Regions from separate parts of the Dechloromonas denitrificans genome, predicted to be linked through region 3. Evidence: predicted binding sites of a transcription regulator. Region 3 holds the regulator's gene; each other region holds the start of a gene.

Region 1 (9,645 bases), 1.4 Mb from region 3:
GGCCGAGGCGCCGTAGCCCAGTTGAACGAGATTGCCGTCTTCGAGCAGGCGAATCGCCGGAATGCCGCGCGCTTCGCCGGCATTGACGATGGCGGCCGTCGATGGGCCGAGGTATTTGCGGTCGACCCGGCGGCGCATGGTCGTGATCGCTTCGGCCATGTCGAAAGGCTTGTCTTCGACGGCGGCCATGATCAGGGCAATCCCGATGTCGAGCGCCGTGCGGGTGATGTCGTCCTGCCAGTTGCTGACGACCAGTTTGTAGACGCCCCGCGTTGTCGTTTCGCGAGTCCGTCCGAAGCCGTCGGGCAGGCCGCCCAGGGTCATCAGTTCAAGGGCGACGTGTTCAAGGACGTGGCCGATCCAGGTGCCTTCGTCGAGCCGGCGCAGGAAACCACCGTGTTCGCCGTAATTGCAGCGGTGCTCGACCAGCGAGGGCAGCCAGGCTTTCAGGCGCTCTGTGAAGCCGGGCAGTTTGTTGCTCGGATAGTCTTCGAATTCGCCAATGTCGATCCAGGCTTCGAGGGCGGGCGGGTAGGTCCAGATGCTTGGGCCACGCAGGGAAATGATGTCCCGAATGATGATTTCTTTTTTGCTCATACTTGTATCGCCCGGCTCCGTTCCACGGTCAAAGTTTGTTATTGGGGCAGTTGTGAATTATTAACGCTTTCAGCGGAGGATGGATTACCGGCGACAAAAAAATGTCACACATCGCTACAACCCGTCACATCCGTTGGTTTAGAGAAAGCGGTCAAGCAGTTTGCGGCTATGGCGGTCAAGCTGGCTCATGTCGCGTACCAGAAACTGGATACCGTGGGTGTCGGCAATCAGCAGGCGGCTGGCGCTCAAACGGCGGATGTCTTCTTCCCCCTTGAGGATCAACTCGGTGCTGCCGCGGTCGGTCAGCACCTGCCAGGTGCTGGGGCAGGCAAAGCTGGAGACTTCGGTGATGCCCCTGATTTCAGGGACGAATTCGCGACTGGCCAGTTCTTCTTCGAGCAGCGCACCGATCGGGGCGGGCAGGTCGGCCAGGTTTTCGATCCACGCGACTTCGTGGCCTTCGTAATTGACCAGGGACAAGCCTTCGTCGGGGGCGGCGATCGGAAAGGCACGCACGGGCGTGATGCCTTCATGACGGTCACCGTTTTCGGCAATGAAAACCAGTTGACCGTAGGCATCGCGCAAAAGCTGAAAGGAGCAATTCGACATGGGTGTTATTTCTCAGACCGTGACGGTTTTCGGGAGGTCGGGGGTGCGCGGTAGTTCCGGCTCGGTGTCCACATTGCGCGCCTGGGCCTGATACAACTTGTAGTAATGCCCTTCGATGGCCATCAACTGGTCATGATTGCCGATTTCGACGATCTGGCCACGATCCATGACGACCAGCCGGTCGGCCTTGCGCAGCGTGCTCAGGCGGTGGGCGATGGCGATGGTGGTGCGGCCCTTGACCAGATTGTCGAGCGCCTTCTGGATTTCCTTCTCGGTTTCGGTGTCGACCGCGGAAGTGGCCTCGTCGAGGATCAGGATGCGCGGGTCGATCAACAGGGCGCGGGCGATCGAGATACGCTGGCGTTCGCCGCCGGACAGCCCCTGGCCGCGTTCGCCGACCAGCGAATCGTAGCCGTGCGGCAGGCGCAGGATGAACTCGTGGGCGTGCGCGGCGCGGGCGGCGGCGATGATTTCCTGGCGCGTCGCCTGCGGCTTGCCGTAGGCGATGTTGTCGGCGATGGTGCCGAAGAAGAGGAAGGGCTCTTGCAGCACCAGGCCGATGTGCTGGCGGAATTCGGCCACCGGCACGGAGCGGACATCGACGCCGTCGATCAGCACCTGGCCTTCGGACACGTCGTAGAAGCGGCAGATCAGATTGACCAGCGTGGATTTGCCGGAGCCGGAGTGGCCGACCAGACCGATCATCTCGCCGGGCTGGATGACCAGATCGACGTCACGCGTCACTGAGCGGGTACCGTAGCGGAAGCTGGCTTTTTTCAACTCAAGCCGGCCGGTGACCTTGTCGAGGTGAACCGGGTTGCTCGGTTCAGGCACGCTGGAAACGTGGTCGAGGATGTCGAAAATCCGCTTGGTGCTGGAGGCGGCGCGTTGCGTGGCCGAAACGATGCGGCTCATCGAATCCAGGCGGGTGTAGAAGCGGCCGATGTAGGCGAGGAAGGCGGTGAGCACACCGACCGAGCTGTCGCCCTTGGAAATCTGCCAGATGCCGAAGATCCATACGACGAGCAGGCCGATTTCGGTGAGCAGCGTGACGGTTGGCGTGAACAGCGACCAGGTCTTGTTCAGCTTGTCGTTCATCTGCAGGTTGTGCTCGTTGGCGGCGCGGAAACGCTCGCCTTCGCGCTTTTCCTGGGCAAAGGCCTTGACGACGCGGATGCCGGGGATGGTATCGGCCAGCACGTTGGTCACTTCGGCCCAGACGCGGTCGATTTTCTCGAAACCGGTGCGCAGTTTTTCACGTACGTAATGGATCAGCCAGCCGATGATCGGCAGCGGCAGCAGCGTAACCAGCGCCAGCCACGGGTTGATGCTGAACAGGATGACGGCGGTCATGCCGATCATCAGCACATCGGTGGCGAAGTTGAGCAAGTCGAGCGAGAGGAAGATGTTGATCCGGTCGGTTTCGTTGCCGATCCGCGCCATCAGGTCGCCGGTGCGCTTGCCGCCGAAGTATTCGAGCGACAGACCGAGCAGGTGGTCGTAGGTCTGCGTGCGCAGGTCGCGGCCCATGCGCTCGGAAACCAGCGACAGGATGTAGGTGCGAATCCAGCCGAGCACCCAGGCGAGCAGCGCTGCGCCGAACAGGCCGCCGAGGTACATCGAGACCAGCGGCCAGTCGATCGGTTTGCCGTTCTGGAAGGGGATCAGCACGTTGTCCATCAACGGCATGGTCAGATAGGGCGGGACCAGCGTTGCTGCGGTCGACGCCAGGGTCAGGGCAAAACCGAAGAACAGTTGCCAGCGATAGGGGCGGGCAAAGCGCCATAGCCGGAACAGCGTCCAGGTCGATGGGGCAACGCTCGATTCACGGTTGCATACCGGGCATTCCTCTTCGCCGGGCGGCAACTGCACCTTGCATTTCGGGCAACAATCCTCGGTAGACCGCAGTACCGGCTGGCCCTTGGCAACGCTGTCGCGATGCAGGTTGAATTCATTGATGACACGCAATGCGGTGAGGTTCTTGGCCAGCGTGTAGCGCCACGTTGCGAGCCGGCCATCGGTGTCGACCAACTCAAGTGCGCCGACACCCGCATGATCGTGGTGATCCAGTGTCAGCCCCTCGCGCAGCGGCCACTCTTCGGCACGGGTCTGGCCGGGCGCAAATGCCAGCAGGCGTCGGTTGGTGACAAGGACGAGGCCGGATGAAAATTGCAAACGACTGTCGAGGTCAATTTCAAGCCAGGCCTGGATCTTTTCGTCGCTTGCCAGTTTAGGCTCGACTTCAGCGGCCCAGCGACCGGGCAACGCCAGCTCGGTGCTGGCAAGGGTGTTTGCTTTTGGGGTCATCCGGCCAGTATACCGCAACGCATCCGGCGGCTATTGAATCAGCGTGCGCAAGAGGTCTTCGCGGCATTTCAGACGGATGCTGGAGCGGTCGGAAACGTCGGTGATCATGATGAATGGCACCCTGGTCAGTGTGCTGTCCGACATGACGCTGGATAGCAGGTCGAAACCGTTGGTTTTCGGCATTTCCAGATCGCTGATGATCAAGTCAGGCGATAGATACTGCGCTTTTTGGTAGCCTTCAAGGCCGTCGTGCGCCATCTCGACAGCGCAGCCCATATGACGAAGAATGGCCAAAACTCCTTCGTGCATCGAGGCAGAGTCGTCGACAACCAGCACTCGGGCCAGCGGCGTATCGCCGGATTGTTCTGGGCGGAGGGTTTCCATGATTTTGCCAGTGGGTTTGGCGTTGTTATTTTGGTTATATTTTTAATTTTCGAAATGCCCGGGGCGGGCATAAGGTCTTTCTCCGTTGATGCACGTCAAGGCTTGGCTTCCGGCCTTCGGGTGCAATAGCGCCAACACTTTTTGAAGGCATTTCATGTTCCGAATCTCCCAGTACATGCAGGAAATCGCCGAGCCAAGTCCGCTCGGTCCGAAGCGCAATCCGCCCGGCCCGGTGGTGATCTGGAACCTGATTCGCCGTTGCAATCTGACTTGCAAACATTGTTATTCGATTTCGGCCGACACCAATTTCCCCGGTGAACTGACGACCGAGCAGGTTTATACGGTCATGGACGACCTCAAAGGTTTCCATGTGCCGGTGCTTATCCTCTCCGGCGGCGAGCCGCTGCTGCGCCCGGATATCTACGACATCGCCAAGCGCGCCAAGGCCAAGGGGTTTTACGTTGGCCTGTCGTCGAATGGCACGCTGATCGACGAAAACAATATCGGCCAGATCGCCGAGTGCGATTTCAACTATGTCGGCGTTTCGCTCGACGGCATCCGTGAAACGCACGACAAATTCCGCCGCATGGACGGCGCTTTCGAGGCTTCGCTGAAAGGCATCCGCCTGTGCCGTGATCTCGGCCTGAAGATCGGCGTACGTTTCACCATGACGCAGGACAACGCCCACGACCTGCCCGGCCTGCTCAAGCTGGTCGAAGACGAGGGAATCGACCGTTTCTATTTCTCGCATTTGAACTATGCCGGGCGCGGTAACAAAAATCGCAAGGACGATGCCCAGCACAAGCTGACGCGCTGGGCGATGGACCTGCTCTTCGACACCTGCTGGGAATACAAGCAGCGTGGGCTGGAGAAAGAGTTCACCACGGGCAACAACGATGCTGACGGCGTTTACTTTCTGCACTGGGTGCGTCGCCGTTTTCCGGACAAGGCGGCACACGTCGAGGCCAAGCTGCGCCAGTGGGGCGGTAATTCATCGGGCGTCAATGTCGCCAACATCGACAATCTGGGCAACGTGCACCCGGACACCATGTGGTGGCATCACAAGCTCGGCAATGTGAAGGATCGGCCGTTTTCGGAAATCTGGCCGGATACGTCGGACGAACTGATGGCCGGCCTCAAGCAGCACCCGCGGGCCGTCAAGGGGCGTTGCGGCGAATGTGCCTACCTCGGGATCTGCAACGGCAACACCCGTGTGCGCGCCCAGCAAATGACCGGCGATGCCTGGGCGGAAGATCCGGGCTGTTATCTGGTCGATGAGGAAATCGGGTTATGAACATGCAGCAAGACGATCAAGCAAACGCGGCATCCGGTGCTTTGGGCTGGAAAATCCTGATCCCGGCCGGTTTCGCAGCGTATTTTCTGTTGGGCATGGCGCAGATGGCAGAAGCGGCTGATGTGCCGGCTGCCTACAAGGAGCATTGCGCAGCTTGTCATGGCGAAGCGCGGCTCGGCGGTGTCGGCCCGGCCCTGATTCCGGAAAACCTGGCGCGCCTGCGCAAGGGTGAGGCGGAAAAGGTGATCAAGGAAGGGCGGGCGGCTACCCAGATGCCGGCCTTCGGCGAGAAACTTTCGCCGGCCGAAGTCAAGGCGCTGGTTGAGTACGCCTACACGCCGATCATGCCGATGCCGGTGTGGGATGAGGCCGCGATCAAGGCTTCGCGCATCGTCAATCATGCGCCGGGGAGTTTGCCGGACAAGCCGCAGTTCAAGTCTGATCCGATGAATCTGTTCGTCGTGGTTGAAAGCGGCGACCACCATGTGTCGATTCTCGACGGTGACAAGCTGGAACCGATTCATCGCTTCCAGTCACGCTTTGCGCTGCATGGCGGCCCGAAATTCACGCCGGAGGGGCGTTACGTCTTCTTCGCTTCGCGCGATGGCTGGATCACCAAGTTTGACCTGTGGAACCTGAAAGTGATTGCCGAAGTGCGGGCCGGAATCAATACGCGCAACGCCGCGGTTTCCGGCGATGGTAAATGGGTCGCGGTAGCCAATTACCTGCCGCACAGCCTGGTCATCCTCGATGCCGATCTCAATCTGAAAAAGATCCTGCCGGTCGCCGACAAGGATGGTAAGACGACTTCGCGCGTCTCGGCCGTCTATGACGCCAGCCCGCGCCAGAGCTTTGTGGCCGCACTGAAGGACGTGAAGGAAGTCTGGGAGGTCTCGTACAACCCGAAGGCCGACGACATCCCGGCCGGCATGATTCACGATTTCAAATACAAGGAAGGTGCGTTTGTTTCCGGCTTCCTCAATCCGCAGCGCAGCCAGCTTGATGACTACCTCGATGATTTCTATTTCACGCAGGGCTACGACGAGGTCATGGGCGCTTCGCGCAACGATGCCAAGGCGGCCGTCACGGGGCAGGTGGTCAATCTTGATGCGCGCAAGAAAATTGCCGACCTGGAGTTGCCCGGCATGCCGCATCTCGGTTCCGGCATCAGCTGGACGTGGAAGGATGAAAACGGACAGGACAGGACCGTGATGGCGACGCCGAACCTGAACGAAGGGCTGATCAGCATCATCGACATGAAAACCTGGAAGACGATCAAGCAGATCAAGACCCGCGGCCCCGGATTTTTCATGCGCAGTCATGAAAACAGCCGTTATGCATGGACCGATTCGATGATGAGCAAGGAGTTCAAGGACACCATGCAGATTATCGACAAGGACAAGCTGGAAATCGTTGCCGAACTCAAGCCGGCACCAGGCAAGACCTTCGCCCACGTCGAGTTCACCAAGGATGGCAAGTACGTGCTGGCCAGCCTGTGGGAAATGGACGGCGCGCTGATCGTGTACGACGCGGTGACGCTCAAGGAAGTGAAGCGCCTGCCGATGAAAAAACCGGTCGGCAAATACAACATCTGGAACAAGATCACGAAGTCGGAAGGTACCAGCCACTAGGCGCTCCGAGCGCTGGTGCCGGACATCGTTTCGGGTTGAAATGAGTGGTCGACCGCGGCATGCCGCCCGGTCGCCATGCTGCTCCGGTTTCAGCGGATGATCAGTTGGGTGCCGTCGCGGGTGACCGGCATGGCAAAGTCGAAACGATCCGGTTCGGCACAGAGATCGAGATCGGCCAGCGGCAAGTTCGGCCAGGTGCCGGCACTGAAGCGCCGGCCGAAATCGGAATGCCTGACGCGTTCGGCAAATACTTGCGCGCTCGGTTGTTCCCCGCGCAGCAGGGCTTCGATGTAGTCGGCGCAAGCGATGTCTTCATCGCCGTCGCGGTCTACCCACTCACCGGTAATGACAAAGCAGATTTCACTGGCCCCCGTGCGGCGAATGGCTTCTGCCGTGGCCCGAGCGCAGACCAGGCTGGCGGCGTAAAGCCGGCGTGCGTGATGGAAACGCTGCAAACCGCGGACGCCTGCTGCCGTCGTCATGACGACGGGTTTGCCGGACAGCTCGGCGTCGATCAGTTGCGACGGAGAGTTGCCGTAATTGAAACCGGGAACCGGATCGCCGCCGCCGATGGCGCCGATCGATACGGCGTCGGGCAATCGGTCGTGCAGCGCAATGGCCGAAGCAATCGCCTCGACCGGGTAAATCGCCGACGCTCCCTTGGACAGGGCGACGGCGGCGGTCGTGAACGAGCGCAATACGTCGATGACCACGACGGTGTCCTGTGGATCAGGCTGGTTATGCAGTCGATTCAGGAAGATGCGCGAGAATTTCATGGCCGGCGCCAGCGGGAGGCCTGGCCGGCCTCGTTGTCTGTAGCTTGGGGATTAGCGCCCGAGATGATGCAATACGGTGTGCAGGCGTTCAGCTGCGTACGCTGCTTCCGGGTCGTTTTCGGTTTGCTTCAGGATTTCAGCCCAATTGATGTAACGATCAAGCCGGACCAGTGCGTTGGCGCTGATCGTATCCATCTCGATACTGAGCGCCACTTTGTCGCCATGGGCATTGACCTTGTACTCGAACGATCCTTGCATGTTTCATTCTCCAGGTTGTGAGGCATTGACAGCCCCAGTGTATAGGGCGGGCGCGGCAATGGGAATGCCGATCCGCTTGCGGCAAGGATAACAAGGCCGTAGGGCCGGCGATTTGCGCTAGCGCAAACTGAAAATACAAAGCCTGAAATACAATCGCCCACCCCATGAACAGTTTTTCGCGAGCCGCTTGTCCGGCGCCCAATGGCTTCTTCAGAAAAGGAAAGACGATGCAACGACGTGATGTATTGAAAACGGTGGCCGCAGCGATGGCTGGTGCCTTGTCGGGGACGGCGATGGCGGCAGGGCAGCATGACCACCACGATCACGGCAATATGACCAAGCGCAACGCCGGTCTGATCGCGGCCAGCGCGGATTGCCTCAAAACCGGCGAGGCCTGTCTGGCCCACTGCATTTATTTGCTGGGGACGGGCGACAAGGAAATGGCAGCCTGCGCACAGTCGGTCAACGAACTGCTTGCTTCCTGCACGGCGCTGATGAAGCTGGCCGGCCAGGATTCCCGTTATGTGCCGGCATTCGCCAAGCTGGCCGCTGAAGTGTGTGCGACCTGCGAGAAAGAGTGTCGCAAGCATGCTGATCACCACGCTGAATGCAAGGCCTGCGCCGACTCCTGCGCGGCCTGCGTCAAGGAATGCAAAAAGGCTGCGGCCTGAGTTTGCGGCGAGTGCAATAACGCCCCGGCCTCAATCCGGCGCGTTGCATTTTGGGCTTGTTGCTGCGGTCGACCGCAGCAACAAGCCTGAATTCGTATGGACAGTCTGAAATTTTCCGATGATGCCGATTCCCGCTGATTGCCGCCAAATCCTGCTCTGCCTGGCCCCGGCCTGGGATGCCCCGGACGGGCATTTGCAGTGCTTCAGGCGTTTGCCGGGCGGTGCATGGGAACCGGAAGGCGAAGCCCTGCCCGTGACTTTGGGGCGCAACGGCCTGGCTTGGGGGCGTGGCCGGCATCCGGCAATGAGCGGCCTGGTCAAGCAGGAGGGGGATGGACGCGCGCCGGCCGGCGTGTTTTCGATCAGCGCAATATTCGGTTATGCGCCCGCTGCCTGCGTGAACGGCCTGCCTTATCTGTCGGCCCACCCTCGGCTGAGATGTGTCGACGATCCCGCCTCGGCGCACTACAACTGCCTGGTCGATCAAGCATCCTGCACGGTGGACTGGACGTCGAGCGAGGCGATGTTGCGCACCGATGCCCGTTACGAGTTGGGCGCCGTGGTGGCCCACAATGCCGATGCACCGAAGGCCGGCTGCGGCTCGTGTATTTTTCTGCATGTCTGGGAAGCTCCGGGCGTGCCGACGGCGGGTTGTACTGCCATGGCACTGGCCGATATGCGCCGTATCGTTGCCTGGCTGGATGGTGCGGCAGCGCCTGTTTTGGTCCAGTTGCCGAGCCAGGTATACGCCTCTTTGCGGGCGGACTGGGCCTTGCCGCTGTGGGGCGGGGCGGCACTGGGCGACCTGCAGCCATGATCGGTCGGCATGGGCCGACGGCGACAGTCGCCGGCGACTGGGCTAGACTGGCGCACCTTCAACCTGCCTGCCTTTTCCCGTGCTGAATCGAATCTGGGTTGCTTTCATTCTTGTCGGTTTTGCGGCGGCCGTGCTGCAGTTGCTGCAGGGCGATCTGGCGGTGTTTTCGCGCGTGCTGAACGGCTTGTTCGATACCGCGAAAACCGGTTTCGATATTTCGCTCGGCCTGGTCGGTGTCATGAGCTTGTGGCTGGGGGTCATGAAAATAGGCGAGAAAGGCGGGTTGATCCAGCTTTTCGGG
Region 2 (9,645 bases), 490 kb from region 3:
TGATTTGCCTCCTCGTAAAAATCTGGCTTACTTTGCGTGAAGTTCCGATTCGTCCAGTTTGAACTCTTCGTAGATAGCAAGTTTTTTCATAATGGCAGGAAGTACCTGATGAATTACTCTCATGCCACAGAGTAGTTCGTTCATGTAGATGTCAGGGTGTATTCTTGATGAGTTGAACCCTAGGCTTTCTGCTTCAGCATCGCGCCCTATTTCGTCAGATGTCCCGTGCACCATTGACAGAAGCTCAGCCCTTAGAGGCAACCCGGCACGGTAAGCTTTTTCTTTGACGAGATTGAGCCACTCATCAAAATCTTTTATGACACGGTATCTGAATTCTGTAAATTTACTTGCCAACTTGTTGTCTGTCTTGATTTTGGATGCAGCAAGATCCATCAGGGAGTATTCAATGTTGCAAGCTGGTGTGTCCTGGAGGTTAAGTTCATCATCTTCGATAAACTCAGAAACGTAAGCGGCATAGAATCCGTAGACGTTATTGAGAGACAGAAAGATGTCTTGGATAAGGCTGGAATAAGGGTTTTGTGCTAGTAGCTCATCAACCCTCATTGCGTCATCGTCGCTACGGTCGCAAACCTCTTCATAGTTGAAGTCCAATTCCTGCGGAAATTGAGAGGGCAAATCGACTCCCATTTCTTTAAGTGTATGGAAGATGTTCCAGCACAGGGTTCCCTCCTCATCCAGTAACGGATAAGTGTCGTAGCCCGTTTCGGCTTCATCTTGTGCAATATCCGCCAGATATTGAATTAGCCGTTCCCACTTGTGAGCCTTCTCAAGAGAGCCAGACCACAGCACGAATTCAGGGTCTGTGTCGCCGATGTTTAATATTTCCCGAATTTTCTCCGACATCTCGAAGGACATGTGCTCCCCTTTCTTCCACTTGCTGATTTGAGTGGGAGAAACGCCGAGCTGGCCGGCAAGTTCCTTCTGGCTGCATGACAGAGTATTTAGTGCAAGTTGAACAAGGGCCTTAGAGAGCATGGTTGATCCTCCACCTTGAGAAAATTGGTAAATATTGTCTGGTATGCGCTAAATTAAATTTTGGCAAAATTTAGTGTTCCAGTCAATGATTTTACTAAATTGTTCTGGAGGGAGGAAAGTGCGGCCGTGGCTTGCACTGTAACTGTTACACAAGATGCACTGCATACAGGTGCCAGATGTGGCGGAAATGCCTGTTGAATGAATGCCTCGAAAGTTGTGCGTTCTGGTGGCGTTATTGTTCAAGCCGAGTGACATATTGTCGTCAATATAGGTTCGGGCTTTGAAGGGAGCGACAGTTATATTTCCGACAGCGATGGCTTTGATCGTTGGCTGCCTGTCGACGTTGTAGCGTTTGCTTCTGTGGGATGCGCACACGGAGACAGCCATCACGAAGCCCGGCTTCTAACCAGGCTTCGTGATTTCAATCCGCGGCAGGGCTGCGGATCAGGTGGTCGAAGGCGCTGAGTGAGGCGGTGGCGCCGGCACCCATGGCGATGATGATCTGCTTGTAGGGCACGGTCGTGCAGTCGCCGGCGGCAAAGACGCCGGGTACGGAGGTTTGACCCTTGGCGTCAATTTCGATTTCACCGCGATTCGACAGGTCGACCGCACCTTTCAGCCAATCGGTGTTGGGCAGCAGGCCGATTTGCACGAAGATGCCTTCGAGTTCGATGCGCTTTACCTCGTCAGTGTTGCGGTCCTTGTAGACCAGGCCGTTCACCTTCTCGCCGTTGCCGGTGACTTCAGTCGATAGCGCCTTGGTGATCACCGTGACATTGGGCAGGCTGTGCAGCTTTTTCTGTAAAACGGCGTCGGCGCGCAGTTGACCGTCGAATTCGAGCAAGGTGACGTGACCGACGATGCCGGCCAGGTCGATCGCTGCCTCGACGCCGGAGTTGCCGCCGCCGATCACCGCGACGCGCTTGCCCTTGAACAGCGGACCATCGCAATGCGGGCAGTAGGCAACACCCTTGCCGCGATATTCCTTTTCGCCCGGCACATTCATTTCACGCCAGCGGGCACCGGTGGCGAGAATCACCGACTTGCTTTTTACCGAGGCCCCATTTTCCAGCTCGATCTCGATGAGGTCACCCGGGATCAATTTGGCTGCACGTTGCAGATTCATCACATCGACCGGATATTCCTTAACGTGCTCCTCCAGGCCGGCAACCAGTTTCGGTCCTTCGGTCGCCTTCACCGAAATGAAATTTTCGATGCCGACCGTATCCATCACCTGGCCGCCGAAACGCTCGGCCAGCAGGCCGGTGCGGATACCTTTGCGGGCAGCGTAAATGGCTGCCGATGCGCCGGCCGGTCCGCCGCCGACGACCAGTACGTCGAAGACTTCCTTGCCGGCGATCTGCTCGGCGGCCCGCGTTGCGGCGCCGGTATCAAGCTTGGCGATGATTTCCTCGATGCTCATGCGGCCGGCGCCGAATTCCTCGCCGTTGAGGAAAACGGTCGGTACGGCCATGATCTTGCGTTGCTCGACTTCGTCCTGGAAAAGCGCACCATCGATCATCGTGTGGCTGATTCCCGGATTGAGCACGGCCATCAGATTGAGTGCCTGCACGACATCCGGACAGTTGTGGCAGGACAGCGAGATGAAGGTTTCAAAGTGAAACTTGCCGGGCAATGCCTTGATTTGCTCGATCACGGCGGCATCAACTTTGGGCGGGTGGCCGCCGGTCTGCAGCAGGGCGAGGACCAGTGAAGTGAACTCGTGGCCCATCGGGATGCCGGCAAAGCTGATGCGCGCAGTTTCGCCCGGGCGACCGATGGCGAAGGAGGGCTGCAATGCGGCACTGCCGTTTTCGCGCAGGCTGACTTTGTCTGAAAGTTCGGTAATGTCATTCAGCAGCTGGCGCATATCGGCGGCGGCCGGGCGGCTATCGAGTGCAGCAACCAGTTCGATCGGTTGCTGGAGCTTTTCGAGGTAAGCCTTGAGTTGCGTTTTGATATTGCTGTCGAGCATGGTTTTCTCCCTGTCCTGAATTTCACTGAAATGCTGCGGTCGACCGCAGCATTGCGCTGAAATCGCCGCCACCCGTTGCCGGATGGCGGAATTTGCTTACTTAGATCTTGCCGACCAGATCGAGCGACGGTGCCAGGGTGGCATCGCCTTCTTTCCACTTGGCCGGGCAGACTTCGCCCGGGTGGGCGGCAACGTATTGAGCAGCCTTGACCTTGCGCAGCAGCTCGGAGGCATCACGGCCGATGCCCAGGTCGTGGATTTCGGCAATCTTGATGACGCCTTCCGGGTTGATCACAAAGGTGCCGCGCAGTGCCAGGCCTTCTTCCTCGATCATCACGCCGAAATTGCGGGTGATGGCGCCGGTCGGGTCACCGATCATCGGGTAGGTGATCTTGCCGATGGTGTCCGAGGTGTCGTGCCAGGCCTTGTGGGTGAAATGGGTGTCGGTGGAAACCGAGTACACCTCGACGCCCAGCTTCTGGAACTCGGGGTAGAAATCAGCCATGTCGCCCAGTTCGGTCGGGCAGACGAAGGTGAAGTCGGCTGGGTAGAAGAAGACGATGGACCACTTGCCCTTCAGATCGGCGTCGGAAACCGGTACGAATTTGCCGTTGTGGAATGCGGTGGCCTTGAAAGGTTTGATTTCGGTATTGATGTTGGACATGACGTTTGCTCCTGGTGGGTTAGAAATTCAACATGGATTGCATGTTAGCGAGCGTCTTTTCATTGCTCCAATTGAATAAAAGAATTTGTCGGATAGTTTTTGGCTATGCAGTGGGTTTTTGGGTTTTGTTAAAACTAGTTCGAAAGTGCTAATGTTTATCCTGCAGTGGCACTACTATGGGTATCAAGCGATTTCATGTTGACTCAAATCAACTCAATTGCAGGCCATATCAGGATGATGCGCAGGATGTCGCCGCATCCCTGCGGATTCTGCGGACGATGCAACGAGGAACAGCCATGAATATTTCCAGTGCCATCGTGCACATTTCACATGCACAGCTTGAAGAAGCCTGCGCCATTTTGACCGGCATGCCCGGTGTGGAAATCCACGCCCGCAGCCCGGAGGGCAAGGTTGTAGTCACGCTTGAAGATCACGATACCAATTCGGCGGCCGATAACTACGTGGCCTTGCACCGTATTCCTGGCGTTCTGGCAGTAGCCATGGTTTATCAATATAGCGACGACGAGTCAGTTACTGAGGAGGTAGAGGCGTGAAGCTCAATCGACGGGATTTCATCAAGGCCAATGCAGCTGCAGCGGCAATTTCAGCGGCCGGTCTGACCGCATCAACGGCAGCCGAGGCGGCCGGCAAGGACGATATTCGCTGGGACAAGGCGCCGTGCCGTTTCTGCGGTACCGGTTGCAGCGTGCTGGTCGGTACCCAGGACGGCCGCGTTGTGGCCACCCAGGGCGACCCGGAAGCTCCGGTCAATCGTGGTCTTAACTGCATCAAGGGTTACTTCCTTTCGAAGATCATGTACGGCAGCGATCGTCTGAAGACGCCAATGCTGCGCATGAAGGATGGCAAGTTCGACAAGAACGGCGACTTCGCACCGATTTCCTGGAAACAGGCTTTCGACATCATGGAAGAAAAGGCCAAGGCAACGCTCAAGGCCAAGGGGCCGAACGGCCTGGCGATGTTCGGTTCGGGCCAATGGACGGTGTGGGAAGGTTATGCTGCCTCCAAGCTGATGAAGGCTGGTTTCCGTACCAACAATCTTGATCCCAATGCGCGTCACTGCATGGCCTCGGCCGTCGCCGGCTTCATGCGCACCTTCGGTATCGACGAGCCGATGGGCTGTTACGATGACATCGAGCATGCCGACGCCTTCGTGCTGTGGGGCTCGAACATGGCCGAGATGCATCCGATCCTGTGGACCCGCATCACCGACCGCAAGCTGTCGAACAAGGGGGTCAAGGTTGCCGTGTTGTCGACCTTCGAGCATCGCTCTTACGAGCTGGCCGACATCCCGATGATCTTCACGCCGCAGACCGATTTGGCGATTCTGAACTACATCGCCAATTACATCATCCAGAACGGCAAGGTGAACCAGGCGTTCATCGACAAGAACGTCAATTTCAAGAAGAGTGCGACCGATATCGGTTACGGCCTGCGTCCGACGCATGCGCTTGAAAAAGATGCAACGAGCAACGGTTACCCCGGCGCAGATGGCAAGCCCAAGGGTGATACCGGCAAGTCCGAGGGGATTTCCTTCGAAGACTACAAGAAGTTCGTTGCTGACTATACCGTCGAGAAGGTTTCCAAGTTGTCCGGCGTGGCACCGAAAGATCTCAAGGCGCTGGCCGAGCTGTATGCCGACCCGAAGGTCAAGGTTGTTTCTTTCTGGACGATGGGCTTCAATCAGCACACCCGTGGTACCTGGGCCAACAATCTGGTCTATAACATCCACCTCCTGACCGGCAAGATCTCCGAGCCGGGCAACAGCCCGTTCTCGCTGACCGGCCAGCCGTCCGCCTGTGGCACAGCACGTGAAGTGGGTACTTTCTCGCATCGCCTGCCGGCCGACATGGTTGTGACCAACCCGGAACACCGCAAGCATACGGAAGAGCTGTGGGGCTTGCCGGAAGGCACCATCCCGGACAAGATCGGCTTCCATGCCGTGGCCATGGCGCGCGCGCTCAAGGATGGCAAGGTCAATTTCTACTGGCAGCAGTGCAACAACAATATGCAGGCCGGTCCGAACATCAATGAAGAGCTTTATCCGGGGTGGCGCAAACCGGAAAACTTCATCGTTGTTTCCGATCCGTATCCGACTGTTTCGGCCATGGCGGCCGACCTTATCCTGCCGACCGCGATGTGGGTCGAAAAGGAAGGCGCTTTCGGTAACGCCGAGCGTCGTACCCAATTCTGGCGCCAGCAGGTCAAGGCACCAGGCGAAGCTCGTTCCGACCTGTGGCAGCTGATGGAGTTTTCCAAGCGCTTCAAGATGGAAGAAGTCTGGCCGGAAGAGTTGCTGGCCAAGGCGCCGAAGCTCAAGGGCAAGACGATGTTCGATGCGCTCTACGCCAATGGCGTGGTCAACAAGTTCAAGGCGAGCGAAACCCAGCCGGGCTTCGATAACGATGAAGCCAAGCACTTCGGCTTCTACCCGCAAAAAGGCTTGTTCGAGGAGTACGCTGCATTCGGTCGCGGTCATGGTCATGACCTGGCTCCGTTTGAAACCTATCACCAAGCTCGTGGTCTGCGCTGGCCGGTGGTCGGTGGTAAGGAAACGCTGTGGCGTTTCCGCGAGGGCTACGACCCGTATGTCAAGAAGGGCGAAGGCGTCAAGTTCTACGGCCACAAGGATGGCAAGGCAGTCGTTTTTGCGCTGCCTTACCAGCCGCCAGCCGAGTCGCCGGACAAGGAGTTCGATCTGTGGATGTCTACCGGACGCGTTCTCGAACACTGGCATACCGGTACGATGACCCGTCGCGTTCCCGAGTTGTACAAGGCCTTCCCGGATGCCGTGGTCTTCATGCATCCGGATGATGCCAAGGCCCGTGGCTTGCAGCGTGGTATGGAAGTCAAGGTTGCTTCGCGTCGTGGAGAAATCCAGTTGCGCGTTGAAACACGTGGTCGTAACAAGCCGCCGCGTGGCCTTGTCTTCATCCCGTTCTTTGATGCCGGGCGTCTGGTCAACAAGCTGACTCTGGATGCAACTTGTCCGATTTCGAAAGAAACCGACTACAAGAAATGCGCCGTCAAGGTCACCAGGGCCTGATTCGGGAATCAGCCAATAATGAATAGGCGGCCGGAGCAATCCGGCCGCACATCGGAGGAAAAAACATGAGATTTATTCCAGCTCTGGCCCTCGCTGCGACGCTGCTCCTCTCCGGAGCGGGGGGCGTTGTGGCGCAGGAAAAACTGGTCAATGAAATTGGCAACGTGACAATCGAAGGTAACTCCAAGGTTGACATGTTCCGTCCTGAGAAAGATCAGGAAGCGATTCAGCGCAATTTTCAGAAGCAACCGCCGCTGATTCCGCATAGCGTCAAGGGCTATAACATTACCCAGAACTTCAACAAGTGCATGGACTGCCATTCGAAGGAACGGGCCGAGGAAACCGGTGCGACCAAGGTTGCCAAGTCGCACTATCTGGATCGTGAAGACAAGAAGCAGCCGAACATCTCGCCGCGCCGTTATTTCTGCATGCAGTGTCATGTGCCGCAGTTCGATGCCAAGCCGCTTGTGACGAATACCTATAAACCGGCTGCCAAGAAGGGGGAATGATGAGTCTGGAAAAACGTATGCCCGCTTGGGTGCAACGCATTGGCCTGGTGACGGTCCTGGGTCTGTTCATTGCCGGTATTGTCTTCTGGGGCGGCTTTAACTGGGCGCTTGAGTCGACCAACAAGGAATCGTTCTGTATTTCGTGTCACGAGATGGAAGAAAACGTCTTCCGCGAATACCAGAATACGATTCACTACACCAACCGTACCGGTGTTCGTGCAACCTGCCCGGATTGCCATGTGCCGAAGGAGTGGGGGCCGAAGATGATTCGCAAGATCCAGGCTTCCAATGAGGTTTTGCACAAGATTCTCGGAACGATTGATACGCCGGAAAAGTTCAATGCCAAGCGTGGTCAGCTGGCTCAGAACGAGTGGAAGCGCATGAAGGCAAACGACTCGCAGGAATGTCGTAACTGTCACCGCTACGATTACATGGATTACACCGAACAGGGTAACCGTGCTGCTCGTATGCACCCGCAGGCGTTTGTCGATGGCAAGACCTGTATCGATTGCCACAAGGGTATTGCTCACCAGTTGCCGCAGATTGATCAGCATATCGGCAAGCAGAACGAAGGTGGGGTTGAAATCTCCCACGGTGAGAAACCGGCAGAAGCTGCCGAGAAAAAATAAGGTTCAGTCCTTGTTTGAAAGTCAAACCCCGGCCATGTGCCGGGGTTGTTTTTCAGGGGTGCATTTTTATCGGCGTGTGAAAAATACAAAAATTCACGCAATGGGTAGTAAATAGGCCGTCTTCGGTCAAGACATCCATAAAAAGATATGCTACTTTTAATGCGCTGCCGTTCCGACGGCCGGTTTTCTTAAATTTTAAACAAGTAACAGGAGGCACTTAGATGAATAAATCCGAGCTGGTCGAAGTTGCTGCAAAAGAAGCTGGTATTACCAAGGCTGCTGCCGAGAAGGTTTTGGCTGCAGTGATCGGGGCGGTGGTTAGCACAGTCACCAAAGGCGAATCTGTAACGCTCGTTGGTTTCGGTACCTTCAAGTCCGCGAAGCGCGCTGCGCGCACCGGCAAAAACCCAAAGACTGGTGCAACGCTGAAAATTCCGGCAACTACTGTGCCGAAATTTACGGCAGGTACGGCGTTCAAGGCATCCGTTGCGGCCAAAAAAACTGCTGCCAAGAAAAAATAATCCGGTATCACCTAATGCGGGGCTCCCTAACATGAGGGCTCCGCTTTTTACTTTACGATGACTAATCAAAATCCCGAAACTCCGCTTGAAAATACGCCGTCTGCGCCTCCGCCCAACGACAATCGTCGTCGCCTGCGCGAGCTTCTGTCCATTCCCGAGCGTGATCGGACAGATGAGCAGTGGGATGAAATCATCGAACTTGAAATTCAGCTTGCTCCCGGCAATCGCATCTCCGGCAATGAGCCTCAAGGCAATGGCGGCGGTATACGCCAAGGCCGTACAGGCGGTGGTGGCGGTGGCGCTCCGGGTCAGCAGCAAAAGAAAAACCATCGTCCGCGCACAAATAACAACAATAACAACCGTCGACCGCGTCAAAACAAACCATCATCTGGCGGCGGGACTCCGGCCTGATTTCATTGCCTCACTCCCGTGAGTCATCGAGCGTGCGGTCATGCAACAATTTGATTTGATTATTGTCGGAGGCGGTCTGGCCGGCGCCAGTCTGGCTATGGCGCTGCGTGATACGCGCTTGCGCATTGCCCTGGTCGAGGCCCAGCCTCCCCACGCATCGGCCGAGTGGGATGCGCGCATTTATGCGATCAGCCAGGCAAATGTCGCTTTCCTTGAAGAAATTGGCGCCTGGAAAAACTTGAAGCTTGATCGAGTGGCGCCAATCAAAGCCATGCATGTGCATGGCGATGCCGGGGGGCGCCTTGAGTTTTCCGCTTTTGAGGCCGGCTTGTCTGAGTTGGGCCAGGTTCTCGAATCCTCCGGGATGGCTTGTGAGTTCTGGGAGAATGCCAAGCGCCAGAGTAATCTCAGTCTTTTTTGTCCGGCACAGCCGGCTCAGCTTGAGTTTCGTCACGATGCTGCGGTGCTTTCGCTGCGTGACGGCACGGTGCTGTCTGCACGCCTTCTGGTCGGCGCCGATGGGCGCGACTCATGGGTCAGGCAGGCGGCCGGCCTGGCGGCTGTCAATACGCCATACCATGACAAAGGTCTGGTGGCTAATTTCGTGACTGAAAAACCGCATCGCAACATTGCTTATCAGTGGTTTCGCGATGATGGTGTTCTGGCGTATCTGCCTTTGCCGGGAAATCGCATTTCAATTGTCTGGTCGACGCCGGATCAAAAGGCGGATGAGCTTCTGGCATTGACACCTGAGGCCTTGTGCGACCGTGTGGCTGAGGCTGGTGAACATGTGCTCGGGCGACTTGATTGTCTGACGCCGGCGGCTGCCTTCCCGTTGCGTTTGATGCGGGTGCCTCAAACCGTGGCGCCGCGTCT
Region 3 (9,645 bases):
TCGACGCCATTTTCAGCACAGAACTTCTGCACTTCGCCCAGATATTCCGTGGCTTGCTGGTCAGCCATTTCGGCAAATTTTTCCGGCGTTGTCGGATCGATCAGCGCCCCTTCGCCAAAATAGGCGATCGGGTACTCCGGTTTGGCAAAAAAGACGGTTACCCGGGCACCAGCTTCCTTGGCAAAGGAAACAGCACGTTGTGCCGTGGCGCGCGAGAGTTCGGAACCGTCGGTTGGGACAAGAATATGTTTGAACATGGTCACCTCCTGAAACTGTGCAATGCCGTTGCATTCGGCCTTCTTGAGGTTCATGCTACGCCAAGTCAGGAGGAAATCAACCATGCGACTCGGTTTTCTGGGGGCGGCAGGCGAGGTCACCGGTTCCTGTTATCTGGTCGAGACAGGAAATACCCGCTTTCTCGTTGACTGCGGCATGTTTCAAGGGGGTCCGGAGGCTCGCCAGAAGAATCAGCGAGCCCTCAATTTCGGCTTCGATGTCCGCAAGATCGACTTTGTTTTGCTGACGCATGCCCACATCGATCATGCCGGATTGCTGCCTCGTCTCTCGATGCTGGGCTACAAGGGGCCGATTTACGCAACCCCGGCAACGATCGATCTGCTTGAGGTTTTGCTGCCCGATAGCGCCCATATCCAGGAAAAGGAGGCCGAGTGGCAGTTGCGCCACCGGCATCGTCGCGGCATGGGCGAGCGGGGTATTCCTGCGCCGCTCTATTCCGTTGCCCAGGCCTTGTCGGCACTTGAGCAGTTAAAGCCGGTGTCTTACGGTCAAACGTTCAATCCGGTCGAAACAGTTAACGTCGTTTTTCGTGATGCTGGCCACATCCTGGGTTCGGCCCAGCTTGAAATTACGGTTTCCGGTGAAGGTCGACCGCGGAAAATGATTTTTTCCGGCGATCTCGGTATGCCGGGGCGGCCGGTTCTCTGCGATCCTGCTCAACCGACCGAGGCGGATGTGCTGCTGGTCGAATCGACTTACGGCAACCGCATGCATCGTTCGATGATTGAAACGGAAGAGGAAATCGTCGATGCCTTCGAGCGTACACGCGCTGCGCACGGCAACCTGATCATTCCGGCTTTTGCGGTCGGGCGAACCCAGGAGTTGCTGTACATGCTGGCCGATCTGGTTCGACGCAAGCGGATCAGCCCGCTCAAGGTTTATGTCGATTCACCCATGGCCAGCAAGGCGACACATATCACGATGGCGCATCGTGAATTGCTCGATCCTGAAACGCGGGATCTGATCGACTGGCTTGGTTCGCATCCGGACAAAATGCACATTGAGTTCGTCTCCGATGCCGATCACTCCAAGGCGCTGAACGATATTCGCAGTGGTGCCGTGATTGTTTCTGCCAGCGGCATGTGTGAGGCCGGGCGCATCAAGTATCACCTGCGTGAAAATCTGCCACGCAGCGAATGTACGATCCTGATCACCGGATTTCAGGCGGCTGGCACTTTGGGGCGACGCTTGGTCGATGGCGCGCGACTGGTTCATATCTTTGGTCAGCCTGTTCCTGTCCGGGCCCGTATCTATACCGTCGGCGGACTTTCAGCTCATGCCGATCAGGGGGCATTGCTCGGCTGGCTGGGCGGTTTTCGTCATCCACCAGGGCAAACCTTCGTCGTCCATGGCGAGGCTGGTGCCTCGGCCGACCTGGCGCAAGCCATCAAGGATAAACTGGCTTGGTCAAACGTGCAGATGCCTCGTCCTGGCGAGTTCGTGACACTGTAATATGCATTCGGAAAATGAGAAAAGGTGAAGCAAATGGCGGGTAATGGAGCAATGCAACGCGGCGGGATCGATATCAACACACTGAGTCCGGCCGAGTCTGTCAGCAAGGCAATTGGTGCCGCACTTGATCCGTATGGCGTGACGACTTCGCTGCTGTCTGCCCAGATGGCGTGGATGATGCACCCTCAGGAGTTGACCCGTGCGGTCAACGCGCTGTCGAGCGATCTTTTCGCCTTGCAGTCCCATGTCTTGCGTCGCGCCATGGGGATTCCTTCCGAAGATGTGATCCAGCCGAATGCCGATGATGCCCGATTCAGCAAGCCGGTTTGGACTGACTCGGCCAGTTGGGACATTATCAAGGAGTGGTACCTGGCCTTCACTCACCGTTTGCAGGACATGTATTTCGAAACGCCCGGCCTGTCCGACAAGGAGCGTCGTCGGGCGGCGTTCTGGTTGCGCAAGTGGCTGAATATGGTGGCTCCGACCAATTTCTTCTGGCTCAATCCGGAGGCGATGGAGCGGGCTGTCGAAACCAATGGCGAGAGCCTGCGCCAGGGCTGGGAGAATTTCCAGCGGGATGCCAAGGCCAAGAATATCCTGATGGTCGAGCCGGATGCTTTTGTTGTCGGTAAGGACCTGGCAACCACGCCGGGCAAAGTGGTTTTCCGCAATCGCCTGCTTGAAGTCATCCATTACACGCCAACGACCGAGAAAGTCCGGGCGATGCCGATCGTCATTACGACGCCGTGGATCAACAAGTTCTACATCCTTGACCTGACGGCCAAGAAAAGCATGGTCAAGCATCTGACCGACCAGGGTTTTTCAGTCTTCATTACCAGTTGGAAAAATCCGACGCCGGAAATGTCGGATGTTCGTCTTGACGACTATCTGCTTGATGGCGTCAATGAAGCGGTTCGCGTGGCAACCGAGTTCTGCAAGGTGGAGAAAGTTCATCTCGTCGGTTACTGCATTGGCGGTACGCTGGTCAGCACTTACATGGCCTGGGCCAACAAGCGTTTTGCCCCAGGCAAGGTGCCTGTGGCGCACTGGACGCTATTCACCACCCTGACGGATTTCTCGCATCCAGGCGATATCGATGTCTTTATCGACGAAGCCTGCATCAATGCGCTGGAGGAATCGATGGCCAAGAAGGGCTATCTGGATGGTGCCGAAATGGCCAGTTCCTTCCGTCTTTTGCGCTCTAACAGCCTGATCTGGCATTACTGGGTCAAGAGCTATCTGCTTGGCGAGAAGCTGCCGCCATTCGACGTGCTGTTCTGGAACATGGATACGACGCGCATGCCGCAGGCCATGCATGCCTATTACCTGCGTGAAATGTACCTGCACAACAATCTGATCAAGCGCGACAAGCTGAATATCGCCGGAGAGTCGATCGATCTCGACCAGATCGTCCAGCCGCTTTACGCCGTCACGGCAGAAGATGACCATATTGCTCCGTGGAAGCAGTGCTACCGCATCCGCAAGTACATCAATGTCGCGGCGCCGGTCCGTTTCGTATTGTCTACCTCTGGCCATATCCTCGGTATTGTCAATCCGCCGGCCAATCCGCCCAAGCGGGCTTACTGGATTGCCGAGCCTGAGCGTAACGAGCATTGGGAGCACTGGATGGAGCGTGCCGAAAAGAAACCGGGAACCTGGTGGGATGACTGGACCGCATGGCTTGGCGAAAGAACCGGCGAACTGGTTGAAGCCTATCCGGCGGCCAGTCGCAAGTTCCCGTCTCTGGCCGATGCGCCCGGGACTTACGTTCTCGAAAAGTAGGTCCCGCTTTCTGTGAATCGACCGTGGGCTATGCGTCCACGGTACGAATTGGTACATTAGCCGCTGACTGGGGACTTCACGGTAGAACATAAATGACAGATGCCTTGATGGCAGTGAATGCCAAAACATCGCGGGCTGGTGCCGATCTTTTGCGCATCGTCCGGATCAATGAAGAAATCAAGCGGGTTGTCGGTGTTTCCTTCAAGATCAACATCATGGCACTGAATGCCATCTTCCTGGCCAAGCGGGCGGGAACGGCCGCACTTGGCTTCGGCGTCCTGTCAAATGAGCTGCGTGTGTTTTCCCAGGATCTGAGGACCTGCATGGAATCTCTTACCGGCCTGATTCACGGTTGTGTCGATGAGGTTTCGATCGTTCTCAAGGACATTCGTTTTACCCGGTTGTTGCGCCAGACCGATCAACTGACTGCCAATGGTTCCGTGGCGCCTGTCCTGCGCCAGCGGGAAATTGAAAACGATCAGCATGAGCGCCGCCTGAGCAGTTTGCGCAAGCAGTTGAAACGCGCGCTTGAAGATGCCTTCAGAATGGTTGAATTGGGCGGTGTACTGGCTAAATCGGCCAAAATTGAAGCCGCCTACGGGCAAAGTTTTGCCCCGGCGCTGGCTCAGGTTTCCGGTGAGTTTGACGGGATTGTCGAAGAAATTCGCGACTCACTCGAGTCGTTGCGCCGTTCGGCTTTTTTCACCGGACATTGAAATCAAGCGAGGGATCGATGAAAACAACAAAAACCATTTTCCAGGAAGGCAACCACAAATGGATTGCCATTGTCCGTGACCCCAACAAGCCCGGCTACATCATCGATACCAACGAGTATCTGGTGACACATGGCGGGCGCGGCCTGTTGCTTGATCCCGGTGGTGCAGAGGTCTTTCCTGCGGTTTTTTCGGCGTTGTCTACCGAATTCGACCCCTCCTTGCTGAGCGGTATTTTTGCCTCGCATCAGGACCCGGATATTTGTTCATCTCTGGCCTTGTGGCTCGAATTCAATCCCCAGATGCGCTGCTATGTCAGTTGGTTGTGGAGCAGCTTCATTCCGCATTTTGGCGGTACGGCGGAAACGTTTGTTGCAATTCCGGACGAGGGAATCGATATATCCCTCGAAGGGCTTCATCTTCAGGCTGTCCCTGCCCATTTCCTGCACTCGTCGGGAAATTTCCACCTGTATGACAAGATTGCCAAGATTCTCTTTTCCGGCGATGTCGGTGCAGCTTTGCTGCCGCCGTCAGAGGATGCCTTGTTCGTCGAGGATTTTGATAAGCACATCCGCCACGCCGAGGGTTTTCACCGGCGCTGGATGGGCTCGAATGAAGCCAAGCGCCGCTGGTGCGAGCGTGCCGCGAAAATGGAAATCGACATGTTGTGTCCGCAACATGGTGCGATCTACCGTGGCGCGGATGTGCAACGTTTCATCAATTGGTTTGACGAATTGCAGGTCGGTATTGTTGCCGCCTGATTTTTTGTGATTTGACGGCGGTCAAGGTGGCTGCGTAGTGCAGCCCCGAAAATGAAGCCATCCAAACGCCGTGAGTGAATCATGACCAGTATCCGCAGTTTTATGACCGATGATCATCGCCGCTGTGATGACCTGTTCGCCGAAGCCGAGCAAGCTGTAGCCAAAAAGGATTTCAATCTTGCTCAGGCCAGTTTCGGGCATTTTCGTTCTGCTGTGCTGGCGCATTTCGATACCGAAGAAAAAACCCTGTTTCCGACCTTCGAAGCCAAGACCGGAATGACCATGGGGCCGACCCAGGTGATGCGCATGGAACATGCACAGATGCGTTCCCTGCTCGACGAGGCGAATGCCTCTTTGGTAGCCGGCGAGGCCGAGGATTATCTCGGTCAGGCAGAAACCTTGCTGATCATGATGCAGCAGCACAATATGAAAGAAGAAAACATTCTCTACCCGATGTGTGATCAACACTTGTCGGCAGAGTTATCCGCCGTTCTTGAACGGCTTGAAGCAGAACTCTCAGAAGCATGACTCATCCTAAAACTCCTCATGTCGTTGATGCCAGGTTCATGGAGCCACCCGAGCCATTTGTCCAGACCATGGAAATGCTCGATACGCTGAAGGAAGGGGAAAAAATGCTCCTCCTTCTTTACCGCGAACCCCACCCGCTTTATAAGGTGCTGGCCCAGAATGGCCATTCGCACGAAACCGAACTGATGCCGGACGGCACATTCGAAATCCTCATCTGGTGAGGATTGACCGGTTTTTTTTCGGGGCTTTGAATGCAAGCACTGCTGGCCTTTGAAAATGCGCCGCCTTTGATGGCGCCTTTTCGTTTCTTTATCACGGCTCCCTTGTTTGGCGTGCTGGCCGGTCTGTTACTGATCGTAGAAGGACCTTCGCTGTTTTCCTCGCGCTGGATGCCGGGGACCTTGGCCGTAACGCATTTGTTGACCGTCGGCTTCATGCTGCAAGTCATGCTGGGGGCGCTGGTCCAGATTTTTCCTGTCGTGGCGGGGGCCAATCTGTGGCGCCCCTTGCGCCTCTCGGCCATGTTGCATATCGGGCTGACGCTGGGCGCTGGCCTGCTGGCTGGCGGCTTCTATTTCGGAAGCCCGCTGTTGCTCAGCGTTGCGGCCGGAGTGCTTTTGTTGACGGCTCTGCTGATCCTGGGAGCGACAACTCATGCCCTGATTGGTGTCCGCTCCACCAGCCCGACGATTCTTGGCTTGAAGCTTGCGCTGGCCGGGTTGGCCGGCGTGGTCGGACTTGGCGTGCTGATGGCTTGGGGGCTGGCTCATGGCTGGCCTTTGCCGCTGCCCGTGCTGGCGGATTTACATGCAGCCTGGGGGCTTGGGGCTTGGGCCGGAGTCCTGCTGGCAGCGATTGCTTATGTGGTTGTGCCGATGTTCCAGCTGACACCAGGTTATCCCGCACGTCCAGGCTGGCTTTTCCCGTGCTGCATGTTGCTCATCGTCCTGCTTTGGAGCGGTGCCGTATTTTTCGATATGCCGAACATGATCCGCGTTGTCCAGGGGATAACTGCATTGCTCGGACTGGCTTTTGCTGTGCTGACCCTGCGTCTTCAACTGAAGCGTCGGCGGGCGAGGGCTGACGCCACCTACCGGTATTGGCAAATCGGTTTAGCGGCCAGCATTTTTGCACTTTTGATGTTGTTGACCGCAGCAATGTGGCCGGCTGCTTCAGAAATCGATGGTTGGACCCTGTTTTTTGGCATTACATTACTTGCTGGCGGATTTGTCCCATTCATCATCGGGATGCTCTACAAGATTGTTCCATTCCTCGCTTGGCTTCACTTGCAGAACCAAGGGCAAGCCAAGGTGGTTGCGCCAAACATGAACAAGATCCTGTCTGATGTCGACATGCAGCGGCAGATGAAATGCTATGCACTGGCCGTGGTGCTTTTGCTTGGCGCTGTGCTTTTCCCGGAATGGCTGGCACGTCCCGCCGGGGTGGTTTTTGCAGTGGCCAATGGCTGGCTCGGATTTAATTTGAGCCTCGCCATTTCCCGCTATCGCAAGCATTCGGCTGAAATAGCGCTCAAGCTGGCGGCTCGGTGATGAGTTATCTGGCACTCAAGCACCTACACGTTACGTGCGTGCTGCTCAGCGGTCTTGGCTTTTGTCTGCGGGCAATCTGGATGCTTGCCGATTCGCCGTTACTGAAGCATCGCCTGGTCAGGCTGCTTCCCCATTTTGTCGACACGACCTTGCTCGGGAGTGCCGTGCTGCTGGCGATATTGAGTGGGCAATATCCATTGGCCAACAACTGGTTGACCGCGAAACTTCTCGGGCTGCTGGCTTATATCGTCTTTGGAACGTTTGCCCTCAAGCGGGGCAGGACAAAGGCGATTCGCGCCGTATTTCTGGTTTTTGCGCTGCTCGCCTACGCCTACATCATCAGTGTTGCGCTGACGCGTAATCCACTGCCTGGCTTGTAGTCAGTTGGGATGATGATTCATCAGGGCTTTCAGCCCGTTAACATTCAATATCCGGATATGTTTTTGCTGGACGGCGATATGGCCTTCTTCCTGGAACCGGGAGAAGGCCCGCGAAACCGTTTCGAGCTTGAGGCCGAGGTAGCTGCCGATTTCTTCGCGCGTCATGCGCAGATAAAACTCGGCGTGAGAAAAACCGCGTGCCGTGAAGCGCTGCGAGAGATTGAGCAGGAAGGCGGCCAGTCGCTCCTCGGCGCGCATGGTGCCGAGCAGCATCATGACGCCGTGGTCGCGGACGATTTCGCGGCTCATCACCTTGTGAAAATGGTGCTGCAAGGTATGGATTTCACGCGACAGGCTTTCCAGTTGCGAGAACGGAATGGCGCAGATTTCGCTGTCTTCGAGGGCGATCGCGTTGCAGGTGTGGTGTTCGGTGCTGATGCCGTCAAGTCCGAGCAACTCGCCAGCCATCTGGAACCCGGTCACCTGGTCCCGGCCATCTTCAAGCAGCACATCGGTTTTGAAGAAGCCGCTACGGATGGCGTAAATTGCATCGAATGTTTCACCGGCCCGGTAGAGGTGGTCGCCACGCTTGATGCGACGACGGGTCGAAACCAGGTCATCCAGGCGTTCGAGCTCGTTAATGTTGAGTCCGAAGGGCAGGCAGAGTTCGCGCAGATTGCAGTTCGAACACGCTGTCTTGATGACCGAAAGAGAAATTTCCTGTGAAGCTGTTTGTTGGGGCATCATCAACCTGCGTTCGCTTGATCCATGTCAACCATGATTTGGCACCATCCGAACATAATCCGTGCAACTCTTGGTGGTATGTTTAATGAATTTCGCAACTGAAAACCTCGTATTCGATCCTCAGATCATTCGCCGCTTCGACGTCAACGGCCCCCGCTACACTTCGTATCCGACGGCCGATCGTTTCGTCGAAGCTTTCGATTCTGACGCTGCCAAACTGTGGCTCGGCAAGCGCAACATCGGCGGTATCAGCCGTCCGCTGTCATTATACTTCCACATACCGTTCTGTAACACTATCTGCTATTACTGTGCCTGCAACAAGATCATTACCAAGGATCACGGGCGCAGCGCCAAATACCTGAAATACCTTGCCAAGGAGCTTGCCCTGCAGAGCGCCAGCCTGGACGGTCAGGACGGTGAGCATGAAGTGATCCAGCTGCATTGGGGTGGCGGTACGCCGACTTTCCTGTCGCATGACGAAATGCGGCAGTTGATGAGCGAGACCCGCAAGCATTTCAAGTTGCTCGATGGCGGTGAGTACTCGATCGAAGTTGATCCGCGCAAGGTCGACACGGCAACCGTGGCTTTGCTTGGCGAGCTGGGTTTCAACCGGATGAGTGTCGGTGTCCAGGACTTCGACGAACGTGTTCAGATTGCCGTTAATCGCGTCCAGACCGAAGAAGAAACGGCGAATGTGATCAATGCTGCGCGGGCCAACGGTTTCAAATCGGTTTCGGTCGATTTGATCTACGGTTTGCCGCACCAGTCGGTCATGGGTTTCAACCGGACACTGGAACGTGTTCTGGCGATGGATCCGGACCGCCTGTCGATCTACAACTATGCGCACATGCCCAGCCTGTTCAAGCCGCAGCGGCGGATTGCCGAACCGGATTTGCCCTCGGCCGATACCAAGCTGCAAATTCTGGCCCTGGCGATCAAGAAGCTGACTGAAGCCGGTTATGTCTTTATCGGCATGGATCATTTTGCCAAGCCGGATGATGAATTGGCCATTGCTCAGCGGCAGGGGCGCTTGCATCGCAATTTCCAGGGGTATTCAACCTACGCTGACTGCGACATGCTGTCCTTCGGTATTTCGTCGATCAGCAAGGTCGGACCAACCTACAGCCAGAACGTCAAGACGCTCGATGAGTACTACGATCGGCTCGACGAGCAGATGCTGCCGGTGTTCCGCGGTATTGAACTGAATGCAGACGATATTCTGCGTCGTTCGATCATTCAGGCGCTGATGTGTCACTTCGAGTTGTCCATCGAGAGTATCCAAAGCGCTCACCTGATTGATTTCCACAAATATTTCGCAGCCGAGCTGGAAGATATGCGCGAAATGGAGCGTGGCGGTCTGCTCAAGATCGAGCGCGACTGGATTACCGTCCTGCCGCCAGGACGCATGCTGGTTCGTGCCATCTCAATGGTCTTCGAC

Evidence for each region. Region 3 encodes FNR, which switches genes on or off when oxygen is low (the NO sensors DNR and NnrR bind a similar motif). Its sites were predicted from a motif close to TTGANCTAGNTCAA; they were not measured.
Region 1: nirJ (heme d1 biosynthesis radical SAM protein NirJ) is a predicted target of FNR. The motif match lies at 3,983-3,996, and genes of this name have one in related genera.
Region 2: KI614_RS13360 (chaperone NapD) is a predicted target of FNR. The motif match lies at 3,834-3,847, and genes of this name have one in related genera.

What each region holds. Positions count from the first base shown of each region.
Region 1 covers NZ_CP075187.1:891,976-901,620, forward strand. The annotation lists gene cphA (cyanophycin synthetase) at 1-597, opposite strand, end outside; gene KI614_RS04165 (DUF1854 domain-containing protein) at 736-1,206, opposite strand; gene KI614_RS04170 (ABC transporter ATP-binding protein) at 1,219-3,513, opposite strand; gene KI614_RS04175 (response regulator) at 3,544-3,897, opposite strand; gene nirJ (heme d1 biosynthesis radical SAM protein NirJ) at 4,052-5,191, shown strand; gene KI614_RS04185 (cytochrome D1 domain-containing protein) at 5,194-6,822, shown strand; gene KI614_RS04190 (2-phosphosulfolactate phosphatase) at 6,912-7,598, opposite strand; gene KI614_RS04195 (hypothetical protein) at 7,650-7,856, opposite strand; gene KI614_RS04200 (four-helix bundle copper-binding protein) at 8,084-8,527, shown strand; gene KI614_RS04205 (L,D-transpeptidase family protein) at 8,646-9,344, shown strand; gene KI614_RS04210 (nucleoside recognition domain-containing protein) at 9,424-9,645, shown strand, end outside.
Region 2 covers NZ_CP075187.1:2,818,681-2,828,325, reverse strand. The annotation lists gene KI614_RS13375 (helix-turn-helix domain-containing protein) at 28-996, opposite strand; gene ahpF (alkyl hydroperoxide reductase subunit F) at 1,418-2,971, opposite strand; gene ahpC (alkyl hydroperoxide reductase subunit C) at 3,072-3,635, opposite strand; gene KI614_RS13360 (chaperone NapD) at 3,932-4,189, shown strand; gene napA (nitrate reductase catalytic subunit NapA) at 4,186-6,699, shown strand; gene KI614_RS13350 (nitrate reductase cytochrome c-type subunit) at 6,765-7,208, shown strand; gene KI614_RS13345 (NapC/NirT family cytochrome c) at 7,226-7,837, shown strand; gene KI614_RS13340 (HU family DNA-binding protein) at 8,059-8,358, shown strand; gene KI614_RS13335 (hypothetical protein) at 8,543-8,791, shown strand; gene KI614_RS13330 (UbiH/UbiF family hydroxylase) at 8,810-9,645, shown strand, end outside.
Region 3 covers NZ_CP075187.1:2,331,406-2,341,050, reverse strand. The annotation lists gene KI614_RS11145 (universal stress protein) at 1-257, opposite strand, end outside; gene KI614_RS11140 (MBL fold metallo-hydrolase) at 340-1,749, shown strand; gene KI614_RS11135 (PHA/PHB synthase family protein) at 1,801-3,531, shown strand; gene KI614_RS11130 (chemotaxis protein) at 3,624-4,247, shown strand; gene KI614_RS11125 (MBL fold metallo-hydrolase) at 4,265-5,005, shown strand; gene KI614_RS11120 (hemerythrin domain-containing protein) at 5,087-5,533, shown strand; gene KI614_RS11115 (DUF2249 domain-containing protein) at 5,530-5,754, shown strand; gene KI614_RS11110 (hypothetical protein) at 5,785-7,083, shown strand; gene KI614_RS11105 (SirB2 family protein) at 7,083-7,463, shown strand; gene fnr (fumarate/nitrate reduction transcriptional regulator Fnr) at 7,464-8,210, opposite strand; gene hemN (oxygen-independent coproporphyrinogen III oxidase) at 8,293-9,645, shown strand, end outside.